Regions from separate parts of the Phyllobacterium sp. CCNWLW183 genome, predicted to be linked through region 3. Evidence: predicted binding sites of a transcription regulator. Region 3 holds the regulator's gene; each other region holds the start of a gene.
What was found. The regulator LexA, encoded in region 3, represses DNA repair genes until DNA is damaged. The targets are predictions, from matches to a motif close to TGTTCNNNNTGTGTTCNG.

Region 1 (5,514 bases), on a different contig from region 3:
CCAACCAGCGCATCCGCATTGGCAAGATCAACAAGCGGCTTTAACACCGTGTCTATATGGTGGTTGAGAAAGCGATCAACCCGCGCGGCAACCTTGTCGCGAGCCGGGCCAGTGAGCTGCTCATCAGCCAGCAATACGGCGCGCGGCTTGAGCGCTTGCTCTCCGGATACAACGGAAGCAATAGTCGCACCGATCCAGCGCAGCGTCCCATCTGACGCCAAAGCAAAATCGCCATTGGCGGATGCCGAAAACCGCTCAGCGCGATTTTCGAACTCTGCCGCCAGCGCTTTTTGCGCTGCAGCTTTGATCGCCTTGGCGTCCGCTCCATCATCTTGAGCATCCGCAGTGAAACGGAACCCGTCTAATCGTCCAACATGGTGCCCCTCGACAACAACGTCCCCGGCAGGGCTAATTTCGGCTTCTAGCATTGTATTCTCTCTCAGGCGCCTCATAAGCACGCTTGTCCTGCGGTCTACGAAGCGTTTCGTCAACCGTTCATGCAGTGCATCGGATAATCTGTCCTCAATTTCACGCGTCTTTTCTTGCCAATGTGCCTGATCTGCCAGCCAACCGGGTCGATGAGACACAAATGTCCACGTTCTGATCTGGGCTATACGCCGCGAAAGAGCGTCGATATCGCCATCAATGGAATCAGCCCGCCGAACCTCTTCTGCCATATAATTTTCGTTCACATGACCTTTTTCAACAAGATCAGTATATACGGACGCAATGATGTCAGCGTGTTGCGCCGGTGCAATCTTGCGATAATCCGGCAAGGCGCAGGCGTCCCATAAAAGTGCTACACGTTCGGGCGTATTTGCGAGTGGAGCAATATCGGGATCACGCGAAAGAAACTCCAAAGCTTGCTGGTCAACCGCCGGAAGAGCTCTGGTCAGACCATCAATCGGTGCCGGAGTGTCAATGGAGCGCTTCAGCGCATCGAGGCTGGAATAGTCAAAACGAGCACTCCGCCACTGCAAAATCTTCACTGCATCGAAAGCATGGGATTCAACACGTTGAACAAGCGCTTCGGAGAAACCTGACACATGGCCCGTCACGCCAAATGTTCCGTCACGCAAATGGCGTCCGGCTCGCCCGGCTATCTGACCGATTTCTGCCGGTGAAAGATCGCGGAACTGATATCCATCAAATTTCCGGTCCTGTGCAAACGCAACGTGGTCCACGTCGAGATTGAGCCCCATGCCAATGGCATCGGTTGCCACCAGATAGTCCACATCCCCGGACTGATAAAGCTCCACCTGCTTGTTTCTCGTTCGTGGGCTTAGCGTTCCCATGACCACCGCAGCGCCACCATTCTGCCGCCGGATCAATTCCGCGATTGAATAGACTTCTTCCGCCGCGAAAGCCACAATCGCCGTGCGCGGTGGCAGGCGGGTAATCTTTTTCGAACCGGAATAGGCGAGATTGGACAATCTTGGCCGTGTAACCACGGATATGCCCGGCAAAAGCTTCTCTAGAATGCCACGCATCGTTGCAGCGCCCAGGAGGATTGTTTCCTGACGCCCGCGGAGATGCAGAATGCGATCCGTGAAAATGTGGCCACGCTCAAGATCGTTGGCAAGCTGAACTTCGTCAATGGCAACAAAATCCATATCCGTATGGCGCGGCATGGCCTCTACGGTGCAAACTGAATAACGGGCGCCAGGCGGACTGATTTTTTCTTCGCCGGTAATCAGCGCGACATTGGCAATGCCTGCTCGCTCCACGACACGATTATAAACCTCGCGCGCCAAAAGCCGCAGCGGCAAACCGATCATACCGGATCGGTGCGCGAGCAGGCGCTCAATCGCAAGATGAGTCTTGCCAGTGTTTGTGGGCCCCAAAACTGCCGTAACATCGCGGCCAGTCAGTGTGAGAGGCAGTTCGGTCTTGGGCATAAGGTTCATCAACTACAATCCAGTACCGCCCAAATGAGCAAACCAAAGTTTGGCGTTCATCCAAACAGCATTCTCAGCATCTACAGAACGTAAGTGGCTCAATCCAGATAAACAATCATTAATCGATTCACGGAATATACCGTTAAGAAATAGAACGCGAGCAGAACGAATCGGCTACGAATCAGCTTTAGGCTCATATTCCCGATTTGTTCACGGCGATATATAGATTTTTTCCAAGCATAATCACTACATGCTGAATCACTCAACTTGTTGGAGGCCCACATCGCGCAAAAAAATTAACTTTTGCGCATCGCCGCGAATTATCAGTTTTTACCAAGAGTCAAGCACCTCTGCCGACTGGATTCTCCAGCCGGCAGCGCGCTTGCAGTAAAAACGGTCTTAGCTCAGATATTGTCCGCCATTGGCTGAGAGCGTTGAGCCGGTTATGAAACCGGATTCGTCTGAGGCCAGGAAAACGACACAGCGCGCCACCTCTTCAGGCTCGCCAAGACGACCGACCGGAATTTGCGGGATGATGCGCTCGTTTAAAACCTTTTCATCAATTGCACGCACCATTTCCGTTCCGATGTAACCGGGACAGATCGCATTGACAGTAATGCCAGCCCGTGCACCCTCTTGTGCCAGTGCCTTTGTAAATCCTATATCGCCCGCCTTGGCAGCCGAATAATTGACCTGTCCAGCCTGACCCTTTTGCCCGTTGATCGACGATATGTTGATGATGCGTCCAAATTTGCGGTCTCTCATCCCCGTCCAGAGCGGATGAGTCATATTAAACAGGCCATTCAGATTGGTATTGATGACATCCGTCCACTGCCCTGGTGTGAGCTTGTGAAACATAGCGTCGCGCGTGATACCGGCGTTATTTACAAGCACCGAAATGGGTCCCAGATCGGCCTCCACCTTGGCAATACCGGCTGTACATTCTTCGTAACTCGACACATCCCATTTATAGGTCGCTATACCGGTTTCATCACTGAATTTTTTTGCCGCTTCATCATTGCCTGCATAGCTTGCTGCGACTTTGTAGCCTGCATCTTTCAAAGCGATGCTGATTGCAGCACCAATACCGCGCGTACCACCGGTTACGATAGCTGTTTTTGTCATGTTTCCCCTCCCTGAAATAATCTCTCGTAAATGCAGTCAATAAATCACAAGTGTGAAGTGCACGACGCACCGCAGAAACGCCGGCCCCGCTAAGCGCAGAGCCGGCAAAATTTGGTTTAATCCTTGATGCGTTCGACGCAGAGAGCAACGCCCATACCGCCGCCAATGCAAAGTGTGGCAAGACCCTTGGTCCCGTTGCGCCGCTTCAATTCAAAAAGCAATGTATTCAACACGCGCGCACCGGAGGCACCAATTGGATGGCCTATAGCGATCGCCCCACCATTGACGTTGACGATATCCGGGTTGAAACCCAGATCCTTATTGACCGCGCAGGCTTGGGCCGCAAAGGCTTCGTTTGCTTCTACAAGATCAAGGTCTTCTGCCTTCCAGCCAGCCTTTTCCAGTGCTTTGCGTGAGGCCGGAATTGGCCCTGTTCCCATAATGGCCGGATCAACACCTGCCGTTGCCCAAGAAACAATGCGCGCCAATGGCGTGATGCCACGGCGCTTTGCCTCGTCCTCGCTCATGAGGACAACAGCCGCGGCGCCATCATTCAGCCCCGATGCATTACCGGCGGTGACTGTTCCCTCTTTATCGAAGGCCGGGCGCAGCTTCGACAGCGACTCCAGCGTTGCGCCGTGACGAATATACTCATCATCGGCAACGACCACATCGCCCTTGCGGGTCTTGATGGTGAAGGGCACGATTTCATCCTTGAATCGTCCGGCTTTTTGCGCAGCCTCAGCCTTGTGTTGAGAGGCCAAGGCGAAATTATCCTGCTCCTCCCGCGTCAACTGCCATTTCCGGGCGATGTTTTCCGCAGTAATGCCCATGTGATAGCCATGAAACGCGTCAGTCAAACCGTCCTTGATCATGGTGTCGATCATCTTGAAGTCGCCCATTTTGACGCCTCCGCGCAAATGGGCGCAATGGGGCGCCATCGACATGGATTCCTGTCCGCCAGCGACAATGATGTTGGCATCGCCGGTGGCGATTTGCTGCATGCCCAAGGCGACAGCCCGCAAACCGGAGCCACAAAGCTGGTTCAACCCCCAAGCTGTAGCCTCCTGCGGGATTCCTGCTTCCATCGCAGCCTGCCGCGCCGGATTTTGCCCTTCGCCCGCGCCAAGAACCTGACCCATGATCACTTCATCCACGTCTGCACCATCAACCCCAGCGCGGCTGAGCACCTCTTTGATAACCGCTGCCCCCAGCTCATGCGCGGGCACATTGGCAAATGCACCATTGAAAGAGCCTACCGGGGTGCGCGCTGCACTGGCGATAACGATGGATTGGGTCATAAACGTTTCCTCATTTTTTAATGCTCAATTCAAAATACTTCTGCCGAACAGAATTCCCTCCCTTCGTACATTTGACAAGGCCCAATCCAGCTAGAAGTAGATTTATCCTTCCCGCAGTGCAGCATAAGTTTGGGTGTAACCGGTTGTATGCAGTGCACAAAACACTTTGAAATGATGCGCTTTGCCCCTATCCTTTATTTCTACCGTCAAGCTGGCGCGTGAGTTCGGCAATGGGATATGCTTGGGGAGTTAAGTAATGGCAGCGAAGACCGGCGAAATCATCATCAAGAAATACGCTAATCGACGTCTCTACAACACCGGCACAAGCACTTACGTGACGCTTGAGGACCTGGCTGGCATGGTTAAGCGTAATGAGGATTTCACGGTTCAAGACGCCAAGACAGGTGAGGACATTACTCATTCTGTCCTGACCCAGATCATTTTTGAATTGGAAAACAAGGATGGGCAGAACATGCTTCCCATCCCTTTTCTTCGCCAGCTGATTGCATACTATGGCGACCAGATGCAGGTCGTACTTCCAACTTTCCTCGAACAATCCATGTCTGCCTTTGCCAAGGAACAGGAGCGCATGCGGGAACAGCTGACAACCGCTTTTGGCAAGTCGCCGATTGATATGATGAATGTCAGCACGCCGATTAAACTGGTCGAGGAGCAGGTGCGCCGGAACACTGAGATGCTGCAGCACGCGATGAAGATGTTCACCCCGTTTCCGCTCAACAAGTCCACGAATGCGGCTGAGGCGGACGAAAGTTCCGCCACTGAGAAACCGGCCGATACATCCGGGTTGAATGAACTAAAAGAGCAGATCGCAGCGATGCAGCGCAAACTGGATTCTCTCGACAAATAATTTTCAAAGCACGTGCGGGAGGAAGAATGACCGGGTCAGCCAAAGCAACCGTTTTCATCGATAATGAAAAAGTCATTGTAACCGAATATCGGTTTGACATTGGGGATAATACCGGCTGGCATCGTCATGGCCATGACTACGTTGTCGTGCCATTGATGGACGGAAAAGTGAAACTCCTCACCAAAGACGGAGAATCAATAGCCGAGATGAAGAAGGGCGTTCCCTATTTTCGATCCGAGGGCGTGGAACACGATGTTGTAAACGCCAATGAAGGCGAATACGCCTTCATTGAAATAGAGCTGAAGTAGCCGCTTCTAGCGAA
Region 2 (5,514 bases), 550 kb from region 3:
AGGAAGTAATGGCTGGCCTATCAGATATAGAATGGACCGACGCAACTTGGAATCCTGTTTCGGGTTGCACTATTATTTCCCCTGGTTGCACAAATTGTTATGCCATGAGGATGGCTGCACGTCTGGAATCCATGGGCCATGGGCACTATAAGGGCACAACTCGAAAGAGCGGAAAACGCTCGGTATGGACAGGTAAAGTAATTCTCAATGAACGAATGCTTACTGCACCACGATCGTGGAACAAACCGCGAATGATATTTGTAAATTCGATGTCAGATTTGTTTCAAGATGGTGTGCCCGCTGATTTTATTGAGAGAGTATGGGATGTTATGGCCGATGCGCATTGGCATATATTCCAGATACTAACGAAACGACCCGATAACATGGCGCGAATCCTGAGCGAACGCGAGTTGCCGATACTCGAGAATGTTTGGCTTGGAACGTCTGTAGAGAATGGAAAGTATTTACATAGGATCGACAGTCTGCGCAAAGCCCCTGCAGCGGTGAGGTTTATTTCGTTTGAGCCGCTATTGGGAAGTGTCAAAGGAGCAGATCTGACCGAGATAGATTGGGCCATCGTTGGAGGAGAATCGGGACCAGGCGCTCGCCCAATGGATATTGACTGGGTGGATGAAATCAAAACGTCTTGTGATAGCTTCGGAACTGCTTTCTTCTTCAAACAATGGGGGGGCGTGAATAAAAAGAAGACGGGGCGACTTTATAAGGGAAAAACATGGGATGAAATGCCCAATGTTCTTTGTGCGGGATAACCGTTCAAATCCCCTTCACGAAACTATCCAGCACGCGTTTTTGTCCGGCCTTGTCGAAGTCGATCGTCAGCTTGTTGCCTTCGATGGATGAGACATTGCCATTGCCGAATTTGATATGGAATACACGGTCGCCAACATCGAAATTTGATGGCGTTTCACTGACGGATTTGGCGACGAGTTCGCCATCAATCATGCGTCCTTTAACCGAGCCGCGCCCTGCGCCATGGCCGGAATCCGTCTCGCCATAGCCTATGCGCTCCACACGTGCGCCTGACCGCGAGCCCCAATTATTGCGTGTTGCGTCTGAGCGGTTCTGCTGGGCTCTTTGCCAACCGGGCGTTGAGTAGCTGTTTTCAAAAGGATCGGCGCGATCAAAGCGCGATTGGCCGTAGCCGCCGCGCCCGCCATATCCACCATAGCTATCGCCACCGGCGATTACTTCAACATGCGCTTCGGGGAGTTCTTCAAGGAAGCGGGAAGGGATGGTGGATTGCCACAGACCATGGATACGGCGGTTGGAAACAAACCAGATATGCAGGTTTTTCTTGGCGCGCGTCAGGCCGACATAGGCAAGACGGCGCTCTTCTTCCAGCCCGGAGCGTCCCCCTTCATCCAGCGCACGCTGATGCGGAAACAGACCCTCCTCCCAGCCGGGAAGAATGACCGTTTCAAATTCCAGCCCCTTTGCCGAGTGCAGTGTCATGATGTTTACAGCATCAAGATTTTCGTTCTGCTCAGCATCCATGACCAGCGCGACATGCTCAAGGAAAGAGCGCAGTGATTCATATTCTTCCATAGAGCGGATAAGCTCTTTAAGGTTTTCGAGGCGACCCGGCGCTTCGGCTGAGCGGTCTGCCTGCCACATGGCGGTATAACCGGATTCGTCGAGAATCTTTTCCGCCAGTTCCGTGTGGGGTACGGAATCAATTTGCGACTGCCAACGCCGGAAATTTTCCACCACTTCGCGTAAAGCCGAGCGCGGTTTGGGCTTCAACTCCTCAGTTTCAACAAGATCTGCGGCTGCATCAAGCATGCCGATGTCCTTGGCGCGGGCATAATCATGCACCTGCCGGATTGCAGCTTCGCCAAGACCGCGCTTGGGATTATTGATAATGCGCTCCAGCGCCAGATCGTCGGAACCCTGCGCAACAACGCGGAAATAGGCCAGCGCATCGCGTATTTCCATGCGCTCGTAAAAGCGTGGACCACCGACAACGCGGTAATTCAGACCTAGCGTGACAAAGCGGTCTTCAAACTCGCGCATCTGAAAGGAAGCGCGCACAAGAATGGCAATATCATTGAGATTGTGGCCTTTGCGCTGCGCTTGTTCGATCTCTTCGCCGACTGCCCGAGCCTCTTCCTCGGAATCCCAGCCGGCATGCACATTGACCTTGGCATCTTCCGGGTTTGGGGCATCGGTGAAAAGCGTTTTGCCAAGCCGTCCCTCATTATGGGAAATGAGATGTGATGCGGTGCCAAGAATATGCGCGGTAGAGCGATAATTGCGCTCCAACCGGATCACGACTGCGCCCGGGAAATCCTTTTCGAAGCGTAGAATATTGTCTACCTCTGCCCCGCGCCAGCCATAGATCGACTGGTCATCATCGCCGACACAGCAGACATTCTTCGAACCCTGCGCGATCAGGCGCAGCCACATATATTGCGCGGTATTGGTGTCTTGATACTCGTCGACGAGAATATAGCGGAACTTGGCGTGATATTCCTTGAGGATATCGGGATAGGCGCGGAACATCCGGATTGGATGGCATAGCAAATCGCCAAAATCGCAGGCATTCAATGTTTTCAGACGGTTCTGGTAGGCGGTGTAAAGTTCTCGGCCCTTACCATTGGCAAACGACCGGGCATCGCCTTCAGCAATTTCGGAAGGTCCGAGCCCTTTGTTCTTCCAGCCATCAATCATCAATGCAAATTGTTTGGCGGGCCAGCGCTTGTCGTCCAGCCCTTCCGCCTGAATGATCTGCTTGATCAGCCTTATGACATCATCCGTATCCAGAATGGTGAAATCGGAGCGCAACCCCACGAGTTCCGCATGGCGGCGCAATAGCTTGACGCCGATGGAGTGGAACGTGCCGAGCCATGGCATGCCTTCGACAGCACCGCCGACGAGAACGCCAATGCGCTCCTTCATCTCGCGTGCTGCTTTATTCGTGAAGGTGACGGCGAGTATCTGGCTTGGCCAAGCTTTGCCGAGCGAAAGGATATGCGCAATACGGGAAGTCAGAACCCGTGTTTTGCCAGTGCCAGCACCAGCCAGAACGAGTACAGGCCCTTCGGTGGTTTCAACCGCCAGTCGCTGTTCGGGGTTAAGTCCATTGAGATAAGGTGGTGCACTACGCGCCTGCATGGCGCGTGCAGCTATGCCCGAAGGCTGGCGGGGCGCATCAGGTTCGTCGAAAAACGGAATATCGTCAGGTAATCCAGACATTTGAACCCAATGTAGTGATTCGGTACCGAAAAACCAGAAAAATGCGATACAAAAAGAGAACAATTGCAATTAGCCCCCCACTTTCAATTGAAGTGGGCGGTTGAAATATCAAGTCAGGATATTGCGTCACTCGATTTATGAGCCTACCCATTTTGATTAATGACTCGTGACTTCAAGGTTTTGACAGCCGATGGCAACATTCGTCGCCTCATGTCAGGATCATCTGGTTTTGATTGAGATCGGAAAGGGACTTTCCTCATGGCAATCACTCTCACGGCACTCATTTTCCTTCTCATTGGCGCGGCTCTTGGCGTCGGCGGTGTATGGCTCGCTGTCCTGGGCGGCAGTTGGTATTATATCATTGCTGCGCTTGCGTTCCTTGTGGTTGCTTTTCTGCTCTTCCGTAGGCGGTTATCCGCTCTGCTGCTTTATGCTCTGCTGGTGGTAGGAACGCTTGGCTGGGCCATTTGGGAAATCGGCTTCGACTGGTGGCAGCTTGCGCCACGCGGCGGCGTCATCATGATCCTTGGCCTGTGGCTGCTCACACCATGGATCAGACGGGGCTTGAATTCATCTGCAAGCGGTTCTGGTTCTTCCTCCGCTGTTCCGGCTCTGTCGTTGTCCGTTGCTGTCGTTGTGGCGCTGGTTGTCGCAGGCTATTCGATGACCCAGGATCCTTTGCAAATTACGGGTGAATTGAGCAGGGAAATTGTCTCGGATACTGTCGATCTGGGCGGCAATATGCCGGAGGGCGATTGGCACCAATATGGGCGTACGCCCTATGGTCAGCGTTATTCACCGTTGAAGCAGATCACCACCGAAAACGTTGACAAGCTGCAAGTCGCCTGGACCTATCAAACTGGCGACGTCAAGTTGCCGGAAGATGTTGGCGAGACGACTTATCAGGTAACGCCGCTCAAGGTTCGCGATACACTTTTTATCTGCACGCCGCACAATTGGGCCATCGCGCTTGATGCGGCAACAGGCAAGGAAAAGTGGAAGTTTGATTCCAATTCCGGCATGAATCCCGATCGTCAGCACCAGACCTGCCGCGGTGTTTCCTATTATGCCGATCCTGCTGCCACGCCAGGCCAGCCTTGTGCCGAACGCGTCTATCTGCCGACGTCCGACGCGCGTTTGATTGCGCTTGATGCGGCCAATGGCCAGATTTGTTCGTCCTTTGCTGACAAGGGCACGCTGCATCTTGAAAAAGGCATGCCCTATAACCCCGCAGGCTATTACTATTCCACATCGCCGCCCGTTGTTGCGGCGGGAAAGATCATAATCGGTGGCGCGGTCAATGATAATTATTCGACGAAGGAACAGTCCGGTGTCATCCGCGCTTTCGATATCAATACTGGCGCGCTTGTGTGGAACTGGGATTCCGGCAATCCGGATGTAACGACACCTTTGCCGGATGGACAGACCTACACGCATAATTCTCCCAATAGCTGGTCTGTTTCCAGTGCCGATGAAAAGCTTGGTCTGATCTATGTACCTCTTGGAAATCAGACACCTGACCAGCTTGGTGCTGGGCGCTCCGCAAATGTGGAGAAATTCTCGTCCTCAATCGTTGCGCTTGATCTTAATACCGGTCAGATGCGCTGGGTGCGCCAGACTGTCCATCATGATCTTTGGGACATGGATGTTCCTGCACAACCAACGCTGGTTGATATCAATACGGTCAATGGCACAGTGCCGGGACTGGTAGGACCAACCAAGCAGGGCGATCTCTATGTTCTCGACCGCCGTACGGGCGAGCCGATCATTCCGATCAAGGAAATTCCCGCGCCGACAGGCGCTATCGAGGGTGACTTTACCTCTCCCACGCAGCCGATTTCGGACCTGACATTCTCGCCGCCACCTTTGACGGGCAAGGATATGTGGGGCGTGTCCATGTTCGACCAGCTCGTCTGCCGGATCGAATTCCTGAAATTGCGGTATGAAGGGCGCTATACTCCGCCATCATTGCAAGGATCACTCGTCTATCCGGGTAATTTTGGCGTGTTCAACTGGGGCGGCGTCGCAGTTGACCCGGAACGGCAGATCATGTTCGGCATGCCGACATATCTTGCCTTTACCTCGCGTCTTGTGCCACGCGCCGATGTGCCTCCGCCCGGCGTTGGCACCAAGGGTAGCGAGCAGGGGCTTAACCGCAATGAGGGCGCTCCTTACGCGGTGGTGATGGGTCCATTTGTTTCACCGCTTGGCCTGCCTTGCCAGTCGCCGCCATGGGGCTATGTCGCCGGTGCCGATCTGCGCACGGGCAAGATCGCTTGGAAGCACCGCAATGGCACT
Region 3 (5,514 bases):
ATGAACACGAACAGCCGCATCAAGAGCTTCGGCGTTCCAATCACTAACTGCAGCCAAATCGGGCAATACGCCTCGAAGGACGGTCAAACCTTCCTCATTGAGCAGGGTGGAGGCTTTTTCGTCAAGCGGGAGCGGTCGTTCAGCAAACAGATATTTGGCACTGTCGGCAAGTTCCACAAGTGTCTTGGCGCGCTCTTTCAAGCCGGGCATGGCGGCGAGAAGCTGTGCCCTGGTTGTATCATTCAAGCGGGAAATTATGTCAGCCCCACCTTCGATCTCCGGCAAAACGTCGATCATGGCCTTTACCAGATCGGCATCGCTGGAAATTCGCATATAGTGACCGTTAATCGCCTCGAGTTTCTGAAAATCAAAGCGTGATGCGCCGCGATTAATGTCGGATATTTCGAACCATTCGATCATTTGCGCATCGGACATGATCTCGTCATCGCCGTGGCTCCAGCCTAACCGTACGAGATAGTTCCGCAGAGCTGCTGGCAAATATCCCATGGCACGATAGGCTTCAACGCCGAGCGCACCGTGGCGCTTGGAGAGTTTTGCACCGTCTGCGCCATGGATGAGCGGGATATGGCCCATGACAGGCACGGCCCAGTCCATTGCGTTATAAATAACAGTTTGCCGTGCCGCATTGGTCAAATGATCATCGCCACGGATAATGTGCGTGACGCCCATATCGTGATCGTCGACGACGACCGCATGCATATAGGTCGGGTTGCCATCCGAGCGAAGGATAATGAAATCATCAAGGTCTTTATTGGGAAAGCGCACATCGCCTTGCACCTGATCGCGCACCAAGGTTTCACCCTCTTGGGGTGCTTTGATACGAATGACAGGCTTCACGCCAGCAGGGGCTTCCTTCGGATCGCGGTCGCGCCAACGGCCATCATAGCGGGGCGGGCGGCCTTCGGCACGGGCCTTTTCACGCATTTCCTCCAGTTCGGCCTGTGATGCATAGCAATAATAGGCTTTGCCTTTGGTAACCAGTTCTTCAGCTACGTCGCGATGGCGCGGAGCACGATCAAATTGGGAGACAACCTCGCCATCCCAATCAAGACCAAGCCATTTCAATCCATCAAGTATGGCGGTTACAGCTGCTTCGGACGAACGCTCGCGATCGGTATCCTCAATGCGCAATAACATTTTCCCGCCAGTATGCTTGGCATAAAGCCAGTTAAACAGGGCTGTACGGGCGCCGCCAATGTGCAGAAAGCCGGTGGGCGAGGGAGCGAAACGGGTAACGACAGAAGATGACATAGGGTCTCCAGGGCAGTTCGGGCTATTAGTCGAACGTCCAATCGAATTGATTTGGCGTTGATGTACCATAGCGGTGCTGTCGTGCAAGGGCATTGGCAGAAATGGGGATCAATGGCCGAACCGTCAACCGACGAGAAAACGAGCGAAAGGCTTTTCTGGTTTCAATCGGAAAGTCTTGGACAGCCGCTTGTCAAAACGTCTGGCACCGGAACGATCGATCATTATGGCGTTGGCTCGAATGACCGCGTCGCCGTATTCAAACGGTCAGTCGAAGGTAAGCTGCAAGCCATTGCCCATGGAATTCCGGCGGCAATCAACGACGAGATTGCGCGAGGCGCGAAATTCTTGTTTTTGCCGGTGTTCGCTGGAACTGGAGCTATCCTTTATTTCGGCGCAAGCGGAGAGCCAAGACTAAGTCCGATGATCCTGGGAATCACGCTGCTTGTCGTATTTTATCTGCTGGCACACAACAGACCTTCGATAAGGATGGTCTGTCTCGGCTTCATGGCAATCACGGCGGGCATGGTTTGCGCAAAGCTGGAAACCAACAGAGCAGCGACGCCTATGCTTGGGTCTGAAGTGACGACCCGGGTGACGGGGCGTATTTCAGCATTGGCAAAGGATGCAAACGGAGGATGGCGGGTGATCCTTGACGTCATAGGCACCGAACGTCCTTCATTGCGTTATGGACCGGAGCGTATTGCGGTTTCTGCACGTCATTTGCCGCGAGATTTGAGCATTGGCGATGGACTCAAAGCACTGGTCCATCTGCGTCCGCAATCGGGCCCGGTTCGGCCAGCCAATTATGATTTTGCCTTTAACAATTATTATCGCGGCATTGGAGCCAACGGCTTTTTGCTGGGCCTGCCTCAAAAAGCCGATGTCGCGCCAAAGGCCGGAATAGCAGCAGCGGCATTCCTGACAATTAGCAATATTCGCCAGCAACTCACCCATCGCATATTGAAAAGCATTAAAGGGGAGCCGGGCGATATTGCGACATCGCTGGTGACAGGGCAGCGCGACGGCATAAGCGAGGAGACCAACAATGCCATGCGCCGCAGCGGCTTGTCACATATTTTGTCCATATCCGGCTTCCATATGGCATTGGTGGCTGCAATCAGCATAGGTTCGCTGCGCGCTGTATTCGCATTCTTTCCAAGTGCATCGGCCCGCTATCCCGTCAAGAAACTCGCGGCTGTCATCGCCCTGTTTGGCTCGGCATTCTATCTTCTGCTTTCAGGCGCCGACGTTGCCGCACAACGCAGCTTTGTGATGCTGGCAGTCATGTTGCTTGCAATGACCGTTGATCGCGCGGCGATATCGATGCGTAATCTCGCAATTGCCGCCTCAATTACAATTGCGGTTTCACCACATGAAATTCTCGGACCAAGTTTCCAGATGTCCTATTCAGCAACTGCTGCCCTTATAGCTTTCTATGGCTGGTGGTCACGCTACCATTTGAGACGAGGCCTACGGAAACAGACAAGTGCCAAGGCCGGCATATGGCTGTTTCCATCAAAAGCAACGGCCTATATTGGCGGCATTGCCATGACCTCGCTGGTTGCTGGCGGAGCCAGCTCGATCTTTGCTGCCTATCATTTCAATAATACCGCTCCTTTTGGCCTTGTCGGAAATGCCTTGGCGCTACCAATTGTCTCAATTCTCGTGATGCCCTTCGCAGTGCTTGGCCTGCTCGCCATGCCTTTTGACCTCGATTGGCTTCCGTTTAAAATCATGGGATGGGGCATCGAGATTGTTATCGCCATAGCAAAAGCCGTGGCGTCGCATTCACCAAGTGGAAATCTTGGGCTGATGTCCGAAACTTCGCTTATTCTTATGGCGATAGGGCTTTTGCTTCTTCTATTTCTTTCAACGTGGTTGCGCCTGCTTGCCTTGCCATTGGTAGCATTGGCAATTGGTTTGACGGGACGGGCATCCTATCCTGCGATTATGGTCTCAGAAGACGGAAAACTGGTCGCGTTAAGAACGGACGACGACCATCTGGCGATCAATAAACAAGCAGGCAGCGCCTTCAGCCTCGATAATTGGCAGTTGGGGTATAGGGCCGGGCAGATTATTAAGCCGGCAATGAAAGGCGATGTTGCAAGCGGCGTTCAGTTCGAATGTAACAATAAGCTTTGCACTGCCCGGGAGCCGGGAGGATTAATCGTTGCCTATACCGATGATGCAACAAGAACAGCAGATGCATGCCTAGAAGGGGATATCATCATTTTGGCTTTTGCCGCGAGGGCTGCAAATTGTCCAAATGCTGGAAAATTGTTGCTTTCATCGCAAATGCTGGCGCTCAAAGGCGCTGCGGAGATCAGGTTTGATGCTCCACAATCTGACTCTGTCGAAGCCGATTCCACACCAGTTGGCACCGATTTGGCAAAACAAGAGCTTTCTCAACGCCTGAATTCGGTTGATATAAAATATGCGATTGGCACGCCCAACCGCCCTTGGAATAATTACCGCATCTATTCCCGCGCCGCGCGCAATCTTGAAGAGCGGCAACTATCCAAGAAACCACCGGATACAGGCAAGAAAATGTAGTTCGGCGTTTATGGTAGTCCTAAACATTTTTCGCTAGCTGCCATTCTGTGGCTGTTCGAATGGAGCCTACGAACAAAAGCACACCGTCCAGCGAAGCGTAAACGCCATCAATATCTGCGTATCAGACCGACCAGCTTGCCCTGTACCTGAACGCGGTCCGGTCCAAAGATGCGGGTTTCATAGGCGGGGTTTGCTGCTTCGAGAGCAATGGATGCACCTTTTCGGCGAAAACGCTTCAACGTTGCTTCTTCATCATCCACGAGTGCCACAACGATTTCACCGGGGCTCGCGGTATCTCCGCGCTTGATAACAACAGTGTCGCCGTCAAAAATACCCGCTTCGATCATGGAGTCACCTTTGACCTCAAGCGCATAATGCTCACCGCTGCCGATCATATCGGGCGGGAGATTGAGCATGTGAGTCTGGTTTTGAATTGCAGCGATCGGCACACCGGCAGCGATACGTCCCATAACAGGAATGCTGATCATGTTGGCAGCAACAATATCGGCAGTGCTTGCTTGCGGGCGAGGCGGCGCAACATTTCGTCCCAAACTGCCTTCAATAACGCTCGGAGAAAATTTGCGTTGCGCGTTCAGACCCGGCGCAATCGAGTCGGGCAGGCGAAGCACTTCCAGCGCCCGTGCCCTATTTGCTAGCCGACGAATAAATCCTCGCTCCTCCAGTGCGGTAATCAGGCGATGAATGCCGGATTTGGATGCGAGATCAAGTGCGTCCTTCATTTCATCAAAAGAAGGGGGAATGCCCGTTTCCTTCAACCGTTCATGTATGAAGAGCAGAAGTTCATGTTGTTTGCGCGTCAGCATAGGGGCGATCCTTAAGTGTGGAATCGGAAAAACAAAACCAGAACAAACACTATATGTTCCAGTTGTGTTCCACAAGGATTAATATCTGGTATAAACCAGCCCTATATGCCCAATTACTCTGAAAATCAGATGGAATGACGCAAAATATGGGCCTATCCGCCTATCGGAGGACCGCTCGACTGGCGTACTGTGAGTTCCACGGGCCATAATTCATGAATATTGTCCACGGGTTCGCCATCAAGGACGCGCACGAGCATTTCAGCGATTCTCGTGGCGGCGGAGCGCATTGATGATCGTGTGGTGGTCATGGATGGAACCATGTTGCTGGCATTGAGATATGGAAAGACATCGTCATGGGTGATGAGCGATACTTGTTTGCCCAACTGATAACCCTTGTTGCGAACTGCACGTGACACGCCCAAAGCGGTCATCATTGATCCTGCAATGATTGCTGTCGGTTGCGGAGTGCATGAAAGCAGCCGTTGCGTTTCACGAAAGCCGATTTCATCAGAGAAGTAGTCGTGTACGATGAAGCGCGGGTCGATTTCGACGCCGCGTTCGCTTAGCGCTTGGCGATATCCGAGCTCGCGATGCTCAGAGAACGTAAACCCTCTTAACCCGTCAATCATGGCTATATGCCGATGTCCAAGGTCGAGGAGGTGGCTTGCGGCCTGATAGAATGCGCCCTGATTGTCGATATCCAGCCAGGCATGGGGCCTGTCTATGTTCGTACGGCCATGCAGAACAAAAGGAAAGTTTGCATCGATCAGCATGGATACGCGCTCATCGACCAAAACAGGCCCGGAGACGATGATCGCATCAACCCGTTTGCTCGAAATCAGGCGCTTATAAACCGAAATCTCGT

Region 1: the regulator LexA is predicted to act here: its motif matches at 2,095-2,112, upstream of V9K95_RS05785 (helicase-related protein).
Region 2: the regulator LexA is predicted to act here: its motif matches at 3,261-3,278, upstream of V9K95_RS03700 (ATP-dependent helicase).

What each region holds. Positions count from the first base shown of each region.
Region 1 covers NZ_JBBCBN010000002.1:8,462-13,975, forward strand. Annotated here, with positions in the region: gene V9K95_RS05785 (helicase-related protein) at 1-1,907, opposite strand, end outside; gene V9K95_RS05790 (beta-ketoacyl-ACP reductase) at 2,298-3,023, opposite strand; gene V9K95_RS05795 (acetyl-CoA C-acetyltransferase) at 3,140-4,324, opposite strand; gene phaR (polyhydroxyalkanoate synthesis repressor PhaR) at 4,581-5,192, shown strand; gene V9K95_RS05805 (cupin domain-containing protein) at 5,219-5,500, shown strand; gene V9K95_RS05810 (hypothetical protein) at 5,507-5,514, opposite strand, start outside.
Region 2 covers NZ_JBBCBN010000001.1:781,009-786,522, reverse strand. Annotated here, with positions in the region: gene tcmP (three-Cys-motif partner protein TcmP) at 1-9, shown strand, start outside; gene V9K95_RS03705 (DUF5131 family protein) at 9-770, shown strand; gene V9K95_RS03700 (ATP-dependent helicase) at 775-3,216, opposite strand; gene V9K95_RS03695 (glucose/quinate/shikimate family membrane-bound PQQ-dependent dehydrogenase) at 3,475-5,514, shown strand, end outside.
Region 3 covers NZ_JBBCBN010000001.1:226,681-232,194, reverse strand. Annotated here, with positions in the region: gene gltX (glutamate--tRNA ligase) at 1-1,272, opposite strand, end outside; gene V9K95_RS01165 (ComEC/Rec2 family competence protein) at 1,384-3,825, shown strand; gene lexA (transcriptional repressor LexA) at 3,933-4,649, opposite strand; gene V9K95_RS01155 (substrate-binding domain-containing protein) at 4,802-5,514, opposite strand, start outside.